One region of the Streptomyces ortus genome, then DNA from elsewhere that is predicted to be linked to it. Evidence: riboswitches for the same ligand, from Rfam matches in the RefSeq annotation. Region 1 holds a riboswitch; the other holds the start of a gene.
The links. Region 1 has a riboswitch for ZMP and ZTP ahead of K3769_RS14735 (glycine hydroxymethyltransferase). Riboswitches for the same ligand answer to the same signal wherever they lie in the genome.
Positions count from the first base shown of each region.

Region 1 (6,993 bases):
CAAGCAGTCCTCGCCCTTCGCCAACGCGCAGGGTGCGAGGACCGTGACCCTCTCCACGCAGTCCTGGGTCGGGGCGCAGGCCAACGTGGCCGTCGCGCAGTACGTGCTGGAGCACGAACTGGGCTATCGCGTCGACACCGTCCAGGTCGACGAGGTGCCCGCGTGGGACGCGCTCAGCCAGGGCAGGGTCGACGCGATCCTGGAGGACTGGGGGCACCCCGAGCAGCAACAGCGGTACGTCGAGGACAAGAAGACCATCGTCGACGGCGGCGGTCTCGGGGTCACCGGGCACATCGGCTGGTTCGTACCGACGTACTTCGCGAAGCAGCACCCCGACGTGACGAACTGGAAGAACCTGAACAAGTACGCGGACCGGTTGCGCACCGCCGAGAGCGGCGGCAAGGGGCAGTTGCTCGACGGCTCACCGTCCTACGTCACGAACGACAAGGCGCTGGTGAAGAACCTGGACCTCGACTTCCAGGTGGTGTTCGCCGGTTCGGAGGCGGCGCAGATCACGCAGATGCGGCAGTTCGCCAAGGAGAAGAAGCCGTTTCTCACGTACTGGTACTCGCCGCAGTGGCTCTTCGAGAAGGTGCCGATGACGGAGGTGAAGCTGCCCGCGTACGAGGAGGGCTGCGACGCGGATCCGGAGGCGGTCGCCTGCGCGTACCCGCACACGCCGCTCCGCAAGTACCTCAACGCGGACTTCGCGAAGTCCGGCGGCAGGGCCGCCGCGTTCCTGAAGAAGTTCAAGTGGACAACGGAGGACCAGAACGAGGTCTCCCTCCTGATAGCGGACCAAAAACTCTCCCCGGAGGAAGCGGCAAAGAGGTGGATGAGCTCGCATGAGCAAACATGGAGGAAATGGCTACCCCAGTAACACCTCCTCCCGACCCGAACTCCACCCCACCCAGGGGCGCGGGGAACTGCGCAAAAGCCCCCGCGCCCCAGCCGATCACACCCCCACCGACCCCACCGTCACGCGTGCTGCCCCGCCGTATAGTGCCCCGGCACAAGGCGACAGCTCACGCCGAACCGATTCCACGCGTTGATCACCGTGATCGAGGCGAGCAACTGGGACAGTTCGGCCTCGTCGAAGTGCCGCGCGGCGGTCTCGAACACCTCGTCCGGGACGAAGCCGTCCGTCAGCACCGTCACGGCCTCGGTCAGCGCGAGCGCCGCCAACTCCTTCTCCGTGTAGAAGTGCCGCGACTCCTCCCACGCGTTGAGCTGCACGATCCGCTCGACGCTCTCACCCGCCGCGAACGCGTCCTTCGTATGCATGTCGAGGCAGAACGCACAGTGGTTCAGCTGCGAGGTGCGGATCTTCACCAGCTCCAGCAGCACAGGGTCGACACCCCGCCGCGCCGCCGCGTCCAGCCGGACCATCGCCTTGTAGACCTCGGGGGCGAACTTCGCCCACTGCAGTCGGGGGGTGTCCTCGGAGGCGTACGAGGTGTCCTTCGCGGTGTCGTTCTCCGTCGTCGTCATGCTGTCGACCCTACGAGCGAACCAGCCCACGAGTATGGTCCATTTCCATGGCTGGATCTTGGGCCACTTTCGGAGTGGATCTGCATGTCGACGTGGCGCGTACCGGCTCCGGCCTGCGCAGAGGCCTCACGGACGCGCTGCGGGAGGCGGTGCGCGGCGGACGGCTCGCACCGGGCGTCCGGCTGCCGTCCTCCCGCTCCCTCGCCGCCGACCTCGGCATCGCCCGCAACACGGTCGCCGACGCGTACGCGGACCTCGTCGCCGAGGGCTGGCTCACCGCACGCCAGGGCTCGGGCACGCGGGTGGCGCAGCGGGACGTACCGGTCCCGGCCTCGCCGACGCGCAGGCCCCGGTCACCCCGGGGGCCCGCGTACGACCTGGTCCCCGGCACCCCTGACCTCGCCTCCTTCCCGCGCGGGGAGTGGCTCAAGGCCTACCGCCGGGCCCTCACCGCGGCACCGAACGACGCCCTCGGCTACGGGGATCCGCGCGGCCGTGTCGAACTGCGCACCGCCCTCGCCGGCTACCTCGCCCGAGCCCGTGGCGTACGCGCCGACCCCGAGCACATCCTCATCTGCTCGGGTTTCGTCCACGGGCTGATCCTGCTCGGGGAGGTGCTGCGGCGGCGGGGCGCGCGGACGCTCGCGGTGGAGTCGTACGGCCTCGACGTGCACTGGGACCTGATCGAGCGAGCGGGGCTGGAATCGGTGCCGCTGCCGTTCGACGAACTGGGCACGCGGACGGACGACCTGGCCGAACGCGGGCGTGGGAGCGGTGCACGCGCCGGCGGCGGCACCCTGGGCGGGGTGCTGCTCACGCCCGCCCACCAGTTCCCCATGGGCGTGCCGCTGCGCCCCGAGCGCCGAGCCGCCGTCGTCGACTGGGCGCGGCGTACGGGCGGGCTGATCCTGGAGGACGACTACGACGGCGAGTTCCGTTACGACCGCCAGCCCGTGGGCGCGCTCCAGGGCCTCGACCCGGACCGCGTGGTGTACTTCGGCACCGCCAGCAAGGCGCTCGCGCCCGGCCTGCGCCTCGGCTGGCTGGTCCTGCCGCCGGACGTGGCGCCCGAGGTCATGGCGGCGAAGGGCGGCGCGGACTGGTCGTGCGGGGTCCTGGACCAGCTGACCCTGGCGGAGTTCATCACCTCGGGCGCGTACGACCGTCATGTGCGTGCCTCCCGCCTCCGTTACCGGCGCCGCCGCGACCAGCTCGTGACGGCCCTGGCGGCCCGCGCCCCGTCGGTCACGGCCACCGGTATCGCGGCCGGCTTCCACGCCGTGCTGCGGCTCCCGCCCGGCACCGAGCAGTCGGTGGTCCGCGCGGCGGCCTGGCACGGCCTGGCCGCCCACGGCCTGACCCGTTACCGCCACCCGGCGGCCACGCTCCCCCCGACGGACGCCCTGGTGGTCGGCTACGGAACCCCGTCGGACAGCGGCTGGCCGGGAGCACTGGAAACACTGTGCGCGGCGCTGCCCTAGACCGGCCGGACCCCTCGGTTCCGCCGTCCCCCCGTCACCCCGTCACCCCGTCCCCTCGTCACTCCATACCGCCACTGACGGACGGCCCGCAGGAACAGAGCGGCGTCCACACGGGAAGCCGCGGCAGCGGTCCCGGTGCCCGGCCCGGCCGCCCGCGCGGCGACCGCCTGCAGCACCGTCGCCGTCCCGAAACACACCCCCTAGTGCCCACAGCATTCCAAAGAGCACAAAGTGACTTTAGGGGAGCGAGAGTTGGGGTAGCCGCTTGTACAAGCAGGGCACGTGATCTTTACGCTGTGACTGACGGGCCCGCCGGACGGGCCGGACGGGGGAGAGACATGGCAGAGCAGCGCAGAAGACTTCGGTCCAGCACGGTCGTACTCGGTGGCATGGGCGTCCTGGCGACGGCCCTCACCTCCTGCGGGTCCGATCCCGACCGCCGCTGTGTGGACCGCGACAGCTACGACTACACGGGCGGCTACAAGGTCGTCGCCGACAAGAACTGCGCGTCCGGCTCCTCGTCGGCGGGCAAGAAGCGCGGGACGGGCGGCACCGGCAGGAGCGGCGGGACCGACGCCGCCTGGTACTACGACGCCGACGTCTCTGGCGGCCGTGCCGAGGACGGCACCTTCAGCCGCAGCGAGGCCGTCGACCGGGGCGGCTTCGGCTGCTCGGACTCCGGCAGCGGCGGCGGCTGACCGCGACGCGGACCGCCCTGACGGACCGCCCTGACGGACCGCCCTGACGGACCGACGTACCGACGGGCCGTTGTACTGACGGCCCGATGTACTGACGGCCCGATGTACTGACGTATCGAACGCTGACGCACCGACGCACCGACGCGCTGACGGACTACGGACACACCACTGTGGAACGCCGAACCATGCAACCCCGCCCCGGCTGGCAGCGGACAGTCGAGGACCAGGGCCTCATCTACCCCCTCACCCGCTACCCCGACGACTCCCTGCGCCCCTACTGGGACGAGTCCGCCCACTACGTCTTCTCCCTGCCCGAGGTCGAGGCCCTGGAGGAGGTCGTCGGGGAACTCCACACGATGTGCCTGGCCGCCGCCGAGTACATCGTCACCGGGAACCGCCTCGCCGACCTCGGGATCACCGACCCGCGGGTGGCGGAGACGGTCGCCGAGGCCTGGCGCCGCCGCGCCGAACTGCCCTCTCTGTACGGGCGTTTCGACCTCCGCTACGACGGCACGGGCCCGGCGAAGCTCCTGGAGTACAACGCCGACACCCCGACCTCGCTCGTCGAGGCCGCGAGCCCCCAGTGGTTCTGGATGGAGGAACGTTTCCCCGGCGCCGACCAGTGGAACTCCCTCCACGAACGGCTGGTCGAGGCCTGGCGGAAGCAGGCCCCCCTCCTCCCGCCGGGCAGCCCCCTCTACTTCGCGCACTCCGCCGCCGACGAACTCGGCGAGGACCTCATGACGGTCGGCTACCTGAAGGAGACCGCGGAACAGGCCGGGCTCGACACCGCCTGGATCGCGATGGAGGAGATCGGCTGGGACCGCCTCTCCGGACGTTTCGTCGACAAGCGGCTCCGCTTCATCCGCAGCTGCTTCAAGCTCTACCCCTGGGAATGGCTCACCACCGACCGCTTCGCCGCGCACGTCCTGGACACCCTCGACAACGGCGGCGGCACGGGTACGACGATGTGGATCGAGCCCGCCTGGAAGATGCTGCTCAGCAACAAGGCCCTCCTCGCCATCCTCTGGGAGCTGTACCCCGACCACCCGAACCTCCTCCCGGCCTACCTCGACGGCCCCCGCGAACTGGCCACCACCACCGGATACGTGGCCAAGCCCCTCCTCGGCCGCGAGGGCGCCGGCGTCACCGTCCACGAACCGGCGCCTGGTCCCGTCCCCGTCCCCCTCGCCGTCCGGGAGGAGGCCTGCTGCTACCAGGAGCTGGCACCCCTGCCGTCCTTCGACGGCAACCGGGTCGTCCTCGGCGCCTGGGTCGTCGGGGACGAGCCGGCCGGCCTCGGCATCCGCGAATCGTCCGGGCTGGTGACGGACGAGTACGCGCGCTTCCTGCCGCACGTGATCCTGTGACCCACGGCAGGGGCGGCCCGGCCCGGCCGCCCCTGCCGTGGGTCACATGGTGGACGGCGAGATCTCCCTCCGGAGCGCTTTCGGTACGCTGATCCACGGGCCGTGACTGGCGCGCTGGGATGGGATCGACCATCGGGGAGCGGCCCGGGAACCGTGTGCCGTGCGCCTGGGCCGAACCGTGAACGCCGAACGCCACGTCCGGAGGCCGTCATGTCAGAATCCCGCGCACCCCTCTCCACCGAGTCCACCGCCTTCCGCAGCGCCCTCGAAGTGATCCGCGCCGTCGAACCCCGGATCGCCGACGCCATCGGGCAGGAGGTCGCCGACCAGCGCGAGATGCTCAAGCTGATCGCCTCCGAGAACTACGCCTCCCCGGCCACCCTCCTCGCGATGGGCAACTGGTTCAGCGACAAGTACGCGGAAGGCACCGTCGGCCGCCGCTTCTACGCGGGCTGCCGCAACGTGGACACCGTCGAGGCCCTCGCCGCCGAGCACGCCCGCGAGCTCTTCGGCGCCGAGCACGCCTACGCCCAGCCGCACTCCGGCATCGACGCCAACCTCGTCGCCTTCTGGGCCGTACTCGGTCAGCGTGTCGAGGTCCCCGCCCTGGAGAAGGCCGGCGTCCGCAACGTCAACGACCTCTCCGAGGCCGACTGGGCCGAGCTGCGCCGGGCCTTCGGTAACCAGCGCATGCTCGGCATGTCCCTGGACGCCGGCGGCCACCTCACTCACGGCTTCCGCCCGAACATCTCCGGCAAGATGTTCGACCAGCGTTCCTACGGCACCGACCCCACCACCGGCCTCATCGACTACGAGGCGCTGCGCGTCACCGCCCGCGAGTTCAAGCCGATGATCATCGTCGCCGGCTACTCCGCGTACCCCCGGCTCGTGAACTTCCGGATCATGCGCGAGATCGCCGACGAGGTCGGCGCCACGCTCATGGTCGACATGGCCCACTTCGCGGGACTCGTCGCCGGCAAGGTCCTCACCGGGGACTTCGACCCGGTCCCGCACGCCCAGATCGTCACCACGACCACCCACAAGTCGCTGCGTGGCCCGCGCGGCGGAATGGTGCTGTGCGACTCGTCGCTCGCCGACCAGGTCGACCGCGGCTGCCCGATGGTCCTGGGCGGCCCGCTCCCGCACGTCATGGCCGCCAAGGCGGTCGCCCTCGCCGAGGCGCGCCGTCCCGAGTTCCGCGACTACGCCCAGGCCGTCGTCGACAACGCCCGCGCCCTCGCCGAGGGCCTGATGCGGCGCGGTGCCACGCTGGTCACCGGCGGCACGGACAACCACCTCAACCTCATCGACGTGGCTTCCTCCTACGGTCTCACCGGCCGCCAGGCCGAGTCGGCCCTGCTCGACTCGGGCATCGTCACCAACCGCAACGCGATCCCCGCCGACCCGAACGGCGCCTGGTACACCTCGGGCATCCGGATCGGTACGCCCGCGCTGACCACCCGGGGTCTGGGGGCCGCCGAGATGGACGAGATCGCGGGCCTCATCGACCGCGTCCTCACCACCACGGAAGCGGGCACCACCAAGAAGGGCGCCCCCTCCAAGGCCCAGCACATCCTCGACGCGAAGGTCGCGGACGAGATCTCGCACCGCGCGACCGACCTCCTGACCGGTTTCCCGCTGTACCCGGAGATCGACCTCGGCTGAGTTCCCCGGCCACCCGGCCACCCGGCCGTCCGTCTCACAGGTCGATCAGCTCCTGTCGTGGCTCCCGCGGCGGCCCGGGCTCGCGCCGGGCCGCCGCTCGGCGTATCAGCACCGTGCCGCCGCAGCCGAGGACGAGTCCCGCCGCCAGGCCCCGCGCGAGCCCCGGCTGCGCCCACCACGCCCGGTCCCCGGTTCCGGGCCCGCCGCCCACGACGGGTCCGGACCCGAACAACGCCGTACGCTCCACCTGGTCGTAGACCGTCCGGGACGCCCGGTGCCAGCGGAGGT
Region 1 is NZ_JAIFZO010000002.1:2,606,052-2,613,044, forward strand. It holds gene K3769_RS14710 (ABC transporter substrate-binding protein) at 1-880, shown strand, start outside; gene K3769_RS14715 (carboxymuconolactone decarboxylase family protein) at 979-1,491, opposite strand; gene pdxR (MocR-like pyridoxine biosynthesis transcription factor PdxR) at 1,539-2,972, shown strand; gene K3769_RS14725 (hypothetical protein) at 3,311-3,670, shown strand; gene K3769_RS14730 (glutathionylspermidine synthase family protein) at 3,841-5,040, shown strand; ZMP/ZTP riboswitch at 5,133-5,219, shown strand; gene K3769_RS14735 (glycine hydroxymethyltransferase) at 5,251-6,705, shown strand; gene K3769_RS14740 (hypothetical protein) at 6,740-6,993, opposite strand, start outside.

Region 2 (6,993 bases), 5.0 Mb from region 1:
TGCCCCGTACCGCTGTCGCCGCAGGCCCTGGCACAGCTGTACGCCCGCTATCTCGAACTGACCAAGGAACGCCGCCTGCCCAGGAACACCACCTTCGAGGAGTACTACTCCGTCTGGCGCGCGGGCCGGAGGGGCGAGAACCTCGTCGGCCTGGACGACGGAGCCACCGACCCCGGCCCCAGCACCGACAAGCAGCTCATCACCCGGCCCACGACCCAACTCCGGGGCACCGTAAGGACGCTGGTGCTGCTCGTCGACTTCCCCGACCAGCCGCACGAGGTCGACCACGGGCCAGGCCACTACGACAGCATGCTCTTCGGCCTGGACGAGTTCCCGAGCGGCAGCATGCGCTCCTTCTACCGGCAGGTCAGCGGCTTCGACACCTCGCCCAGCACCGGCATCGACATCGAGGGCGCGGTGCACGGCTGGTTCCGGATGCCGCAGCCGCTGTCGTTCTACGCCGACGGCAACTCGGGCATGAACGCCACCTTCCCGCGCAACACCCAGGGACTGGCGCGCGACGCCGTACTGGCGGCCCAGGCCGCCGGGGTCGACTTCACGTCCTTCGACGCGCTCGGCGAGGGCGCCGTCACCGCCCTGTTCATCATCCACGCGGGACGCGGCGCCGAGCAGACGACCCAGCGCGGCGACCTGTGGAGCCTCAAGTGGACGATCCCCGACGGTGTCGAGGTCGCGCCCGGCCTGTCCGTGCGCACGTTCCTGACCGTGCCCGAGGACTGCGCCGTCGGAGTCTGCGCCCATGAGTGGGGGCACCTCGCGGCGCGCTGGGCCGACTACTACGACACCGGACAGCAGCAGCTGACCCGGTCGGCCGGGCTCGGCAACTACTGCCTCATGTCCGGCGGTTCCTGGGGCAACGGCGGGCTGACGCCGGTGTTCCCGACGGCCATGCTGCGGATGTTCCACGGCTGGATCGAGCCCCAGGTGGTGAACAAGACCACCCGCGACATCCGGCTGCGGCCCGCCGCGGAGGACGGCGGGGCGGTGTTCGTGCAGAACCCCGAGACGATGTCCGACAGCCAGTACGTCCTCGTCGAGTACCGCCGTCGCCGGGGGCAGGACGCCTTCCTGCCCGACGAGGGGATCGCGGTGTACGTCGTCGACGAGTCGATCGACAACGTCAACGACGAGCAGAACCTCGCCATCGAGCTCCTTCAGGCCGACGGCCGGGGCGACCTCTCACGGATGTTCGGCCGGGGGAACCGGGGCGACAGCGACGACCTGTACCCGTTCGGGGACCGCAACACGGTCGGCGAGAGGACGGAGCCCCCGCTCAACCTGCCCGACGGCAAGTGGACGGGGATCACCGTGGAGACGGCGGGCACGGCAGGGTCCGACGAGATGACGGTCCACATCACGGTGACCTGACCACCGCGCAGTTCCCCGCACCCTCAAAGGGGCGCGGGGAACTGCGCAATCTTTTGGCTTTTCAGGGGCGCGGGGAACGGCGCAATCTTTTGGCTTTTCAGGGGCGCGGGGAACGGCGCAATCCTTAGTCTTTCAGGGGCGCGGGGAACTGCGCAGTCCGTTGCCCTACCCGATCTCAGGGTGGTGCAGATCGAACGCCGGAGACTCCGAACGAATCCGCGGCAGAACGACGAAGTTGTGCCGCGGCGGCGGGCAGGACGTGGCCCACTCCAGCGAACGGCCGTACCCCCACGGGTCGTCGACCTCGACCTTCTCGCCGTACTTCGCCGTCTTCCAGATGTTGTAGAAGAACGGCAGCAGGGACAACCCGAGGACGAAGGAGAAGATACTGGAGACCGTGTTGAGGAACGTGAATCCCTCCACGGCCAGATAGTCGGGAATCCTGCGCTGCATTCCGTTCGCGCCCAGCCAGTGCTGGACGAGGAACGTCCCGTGGAAGCCGATGAACAGCGTCCAGAAGGTGACTTTTCCGAGGCGTTCGTCGAGCATCTTGCCGGTGAACTTCGGCCACCAGAAGTGGAAGCCGGAGAACATCGCGAACACGACCGTGCCGAATATCACGTAGTGGAAGTGTGCGACCACGAAGTACGAGTCCGAGACGTGGAAGTCCATCGTCGGCGACGCCAGGATGACACCGGTCAGACCACCGAACACGAACGTGACGAGAAAACCGGTCGCCCACAGCATCGGCGTCTCGAAGGACAGCGAGCCCCGCCACATCGTGCCGATCCAGTTGAAGAACTTCACGCCGGTCGGTACGGCGATGAGGAACGTCATGAAGGAGAAGAACGGCAGCAGCACACCGCCGGTGACGTACATGTGGTGCGCCCACACCGTCACGGACAGACCCGCGATGGCGATGGTCGCGCCGATCAGGCCCATGTAGCCGAACATCGGCTTGCGGGAGAAGACCGGAATGACCTCGGAGATGATGCCGAAGAACGGCAACGCGATGATGTACACCTCCGGATGGCCGAAGAACCAGAACAAGTGCTGCCACAGCAACGCTCCACCGTTCGCCGCATCGAAGATGTGCGCGCCGAATTTCCGATCCGCCTCCAGCGCGAACAGCGCGGCGGCGAGCACGGGGAAGGCGAGCAGCACCAGGACCGCGGTGAGCAGCACGTTCCACACGAAGATCGGCATACGGAACATCGTCATGCCGGGGGCGCGCATGCAGATGATGGTGGTGATGAAGTTGACCGCGCCGAGGATGGTGCCGAAGCCGGAGAAGGCCAGACCCATGATCCACATGTCGGCGCCGATGCCCGGCGAGCGGACCGCGTCCGAGAGCGGGCTGTAGGCGAACCAGCCGAAGTCCGCCGCGCCCTGCGGGGTGAGGAAGCCACCGACCGCGATGAGCGAGCCGAACAGGTACAGCCAGTAGGCGAACATGTTCAGCCGCGGGAACGCCACGTCGGGCGCGCCGATCTGCAGCGGCATGATCCAGTTGGCGAAGCCCGCGAACAGCGGCGTCGCGAACATCAGCAGCATGATCGTGCCGTGCATCGTGAACGCCTGGTTGAACTGCTCGTTCGACATGATCTGCGTGCCGGGACGGGCCAGTTCGGCGCGCATCAGCAGCGCCATGACGCCACCGACGCAGAAGAACGCGAACGACGTGACCAGGTACATCGTGCCGATCGTCTTGTGGTCCGTGGTGGTCAGCCACCGGACGGCGGCGAGGCCGGGACGGCGGCCCGGGCGTGGGGGCGCGAGCGCCGGGGTGACAGTGTTGCTCTCCATGATCCGCCTGTGTCCGTCCGCCCCTTCGACGTCACACGTGAGCGGAGCGACAAGGATCACCGAAACAGGTGTGACGATCGCGGACCTGCCGGACACATACGCAACATGAGCAACGACGAGATCTTCGCCGCTGCCTATCGCGAGCACTACTGGGCGGTCAGCCGCTATGTTGCGCGGCGACTGGACGGCCGGACGAGCGAAGTCGAGGAAGTGGTGGCGGAGGTCTTCACCGTCGCCTGGCGGCGCCGGTCCGACCTGCCCGCGTCCCCGCTTCCCTGGCTGTACGGCGTGGCGCGCAACTGCCTGTCGAACGCGGTACGCGGCTACGGGCGCCGGCGGCGGCTGATGAACAGGCTCGGGAACGACGAGACCGCCCACGGCCGGCACATCGTGGACAGCCCCGGCTCCGAGCGGCCCGCCGAGTGGGTGCACGACGCGCTGGCCCGCCTCTCCCCGGCCGACCAGGAGGTGCTGCGGCTCACCGCCTGGGAGGAACTCGGGGTCGACGAGATCGCCGTGGCCCTCGGCTGCGGCAGCCGGGCGGCGGTGATGCGGCTGCACCGGGCCCGTCGCCGCCTCAGGACCGAGATCGACCGCCTGCGGATCACGGTGGCCCCGGGCGCCGTGGCCGCGGACCCCGGGACGCCCCGCCGCGACACCCCGAAGGAGCAGGGCCATGGCTGACGAACTCGAACTGCTGCGCCGAGCCGACCCGGTGCCCTCCGACGACCCCCGTCTCGGCGACGGCCCGCTGGGCCCCGGGGCCGAGAGCCACCTGGCCCACCTCCTGGCCAGCGCGAGCGCGGATACGAGCGCGGATACGAGCGCGAGTGCGGGCGGGCACGCGGGCGCTGAGGCGGGTGCCGAGACGGGCGGCGCGGGCACCGGACCCCGCCCGTGGCGCACCCGTACCCGTCTCCTCTGGGCGCTCGCGGCCACCGTGGTGATCGCCGTGACCGCCACCGCTCTCCTCCTGGCGGGCCCGAACACCACCCCGGCGGTGGCCGCGCCCCGCCCGCTGGTGGTCCGGGCCGACTCCACTCCCGTACCCCTCGACAGGCTGGCAGAGCTGGCAGAGCGGGAGGCGGGGGACGACGGGGCGGCGGGGCTGCGCAAGGGCACGCACGTGCAGTCGTGGAGCGTGGGCATGTCGGAGAACGAGCCGCCGATCACGCTGCCCGTGGAACGCGTCGTGCGCTGGAACGCCGACGACAGCCACACGGTCCTGGTCGTCGCGACCGACCCGCGCCACCCCGGCCGGCGGGTGCTCGGCGAAGCGGACGACGGCCCGCGCCTCGTCGACGACGGGCACGTCATCAGCGAGCAGACCTTCCCGCCGAGCTGGAGCGACGCCCCGCCCCAGTCACCGCCCCCGCACGACACCGCGCGGCTGCGCGCATATCTGCGCGAGGCCCAGCACCTCGACGGCCCGCCGACCACCCCCGAACTGCTGGACGCCGTCGCGGTACTCCTCGACACCTGGACCCCCGGCGCCCGCGAGAACGCCGCACTCGCCCGTCTCCTCGCGGACGCGGAGGGGCTGAGGCCGGTCGGCCGGGTGACCGACCGCCTCGGCCGGCCCGGGCAGGCGTACGTGTACGACGGATCCGGTTACCGCCGGATGCTGATCATGGACCCGGCCACCGGTGCCGTACTGGGCCTGGAGTCCACGGCCTCCGCCGACGAGCCCGAGTACGGCGTCGAGGCGGGGGACGTCATGGAGTACAGCGCGTGGATCCGCTGACGTCCCCGCCCCTGATCAGGCGCCGGTCTGCCGGACGGCCGCCTCGACGGTCTGGGACAGCAGCGTGGCGATCGTCACCGGACCGACACCACCGGGCACGGGGGTGATCAGCGAGGCCCGTTCACGGGCGCCGTCGAAGTCGACGTCACCCACGTTCCCGGCGTTGTAGCCGGCGTCGACGACGACCGCGCCCGGCTTGATGTCCTCCCCGCGGATCAGCCGGGCACGCCCCACCGCGGCCACCACGATGTCCGCCTCCCGCAGGACCGCCGACAGGTCGCCGGCCGGGGTGCGCGAGTGGCAGTACGTCACCGTGGCGTCGCGGCCGAGCAGCAGCATGCCCACCGGCCTGCCCAGGATCGCGCTGCGGCCCACCACCACGGCACGCCGGCCGGCCGGATCGACGTCGTACGCGTCGAGGAGGCGCATGATCGCGCCCGGGGTGCACGAGGAGAAACCGGGCAGTCCGAAGCTCATCGCGGAGAAGGAGGCGAGGGTCACCCCGTCGACGTCCTTCTGCGGGGCGATCGCCTCGAAGGCCGCCCGCTCGTCGATGTGGGGCCCCATCGGGTGCTGGAGCAGGATGCCGTGCACGGTGGGGTCCGCGGACAGCTCGGTGAGTGTGCCGATCAGCTCGGCGGTCGTGGTCGCGGCGGGCAGGGACACGTGCCGTGAGGCGATCCCCGCCTTGCGCGAACGGTTCTGCTTCATCCGTACGTAGGTGACGGACGCCGGGTCCTCGCCCACCAGCACGGTGGCGAGACAGGGCGTTACGCCCGTGCGTCCGGTGAGGTCGGCCGCCTGCTTCGCCGTCTCCTCGACGATCCGCCGGGCGAGACCGGTGCCGTCCATGAGTGTGGCTGTGGCCTGGGACATGTGTCGCTCCTGAGCGTCGTGGAAGATGCCCAGGCGCGCGGCGGTGACGGTTGCGTCGGGCCGCTCCCCGGTGGTGGTCCACCTCAGCGCCAGTCACGGCCTGCGGCCAGTTTACGCCCGGCCCTCAGCCCTCGTTCCCGCGGCCGGTGGTGGGATCCGTCCCCGTCAGGAACGCGGTCGCCTGGGACGCCACGCGGACGGCTCCGATCGCTCCGGCCCAGCGCGCGACCTCCGTGGCGAGGGCCGTGGCGGCCGGTTCGTCGCCGGTGTCGCGGGCCAGGACGGCCAGGAGCATCTGCTGGGAGAGGGTCCCGGGGACGTTCCCGGCGCGGGCGCCGAGAGCGGTCGCCCGGGTCCAGCGCTGCCGCGCCCGCTCGTGGTCGAGGTTGTCGTGGTCGTGGTCGCCGAGGTGGCGCAGCGCCTCGCGGGCCAGCAGGTCGTCGGCCGATTCCCCCGCGTGCAGGGCGAGTTCGTAGTGCGCGGGTGCCTCGTCCCGTTCGGCGAACAGGTTGTCGACGATCAGCCCCAGGTACATCCGCGCCCAGCCCCGGCGTACGTCGTCGGCCGCCCGTTCGCACAACTCGTCCGCGCGCCGCCGCAGTTCCGCCAGCTCGGCGGGGTCCTTGCCGGCGGGCCCGAACCGGAAGGCGCCGTCGCCGAGCAGCAGCCGGAAGTACGCGTGCCGCAGCCGTACGAAGTCCAGGTCCCAGCGCCCGACCGGCTCGGTGAGCCCGCCGATCGCGGAGTCCGCGGTGGCGATCCGGGCGTCCGCCGTGTCCGTACCGCCGAACCAGTCGCGCTCCAGGGCGATCTGCGCGCCGGCGAGTGCGAGAGCCGCCCGGTCGCGCGGCTCGGTGGTGACCGTGGCGTCGAGGAGGCATAACGCGCGCTGCCACCGTCCGGCCCGGGCCAGTTCACGTGCCGCGGCGGTGACCTCGACCACCGGGAGGGCGGCGTGCGGCGTACTCGTCTTTGTCATGGCGAGGAAGGTAGTAATCAGAAAAACCATCCACAAGGAAACTATTGCGCGACTTCAGGACAACGGGCGACTGAGCCACCGCCGCCCCGGGAGGTCGGCGAAGCGATCACCGACGGGGACGCGCGGCCCGCAGTGCCGAGCGGACCGCCGATCGGAGGAGTGCGGCGGGCACGCGCCGGACGGCCCCGCGAGCCGGCCG
Region 2 is NZ_JAIFZO010000002.1:7,607,703-7,614,695, forward strand. It holds gene K3769_RS36260 (M6 family metalloprotease domain-containing protein) at 1-1,389, shown strand, start outside; partial or broken gene ctaD (aa3-type cytochrome oxidase subunit I) at 1,561-3,195, opposite strand; gene K3769_RS36270 (RNA polymerase sigma factor) at 3,301-3,879, shown strand; gene K3769_RS36275 (CU044_5270 family protein) at 3,872-4,939, shown strand; gene K3769_RS36280 (bifunctional 5,10-methylenetetrahydrofolate dehydrogenase/5,10-methenyltetrahydrofolate cyclohydrolase) at 4,955-5,815, opposite strand; ZMP/ZTP riboswitch at 5,836-5,922, opposite strand; gene K3769_RS36285 (hypothetical protein) at 5,940-6,794, opposite strand.
Region 2: another riboswitch for ZMP and ZTP. It lies ahead of K3769_RS36280 (bifunctional 5,10-methylenetetrahydrofolate dehydrogenase/5,10-methenyltetrahydrofolate cyclohydrolase); the one in region 1 lies ahead of K3769_RS14735 (glycine hydroxymethyltransferase).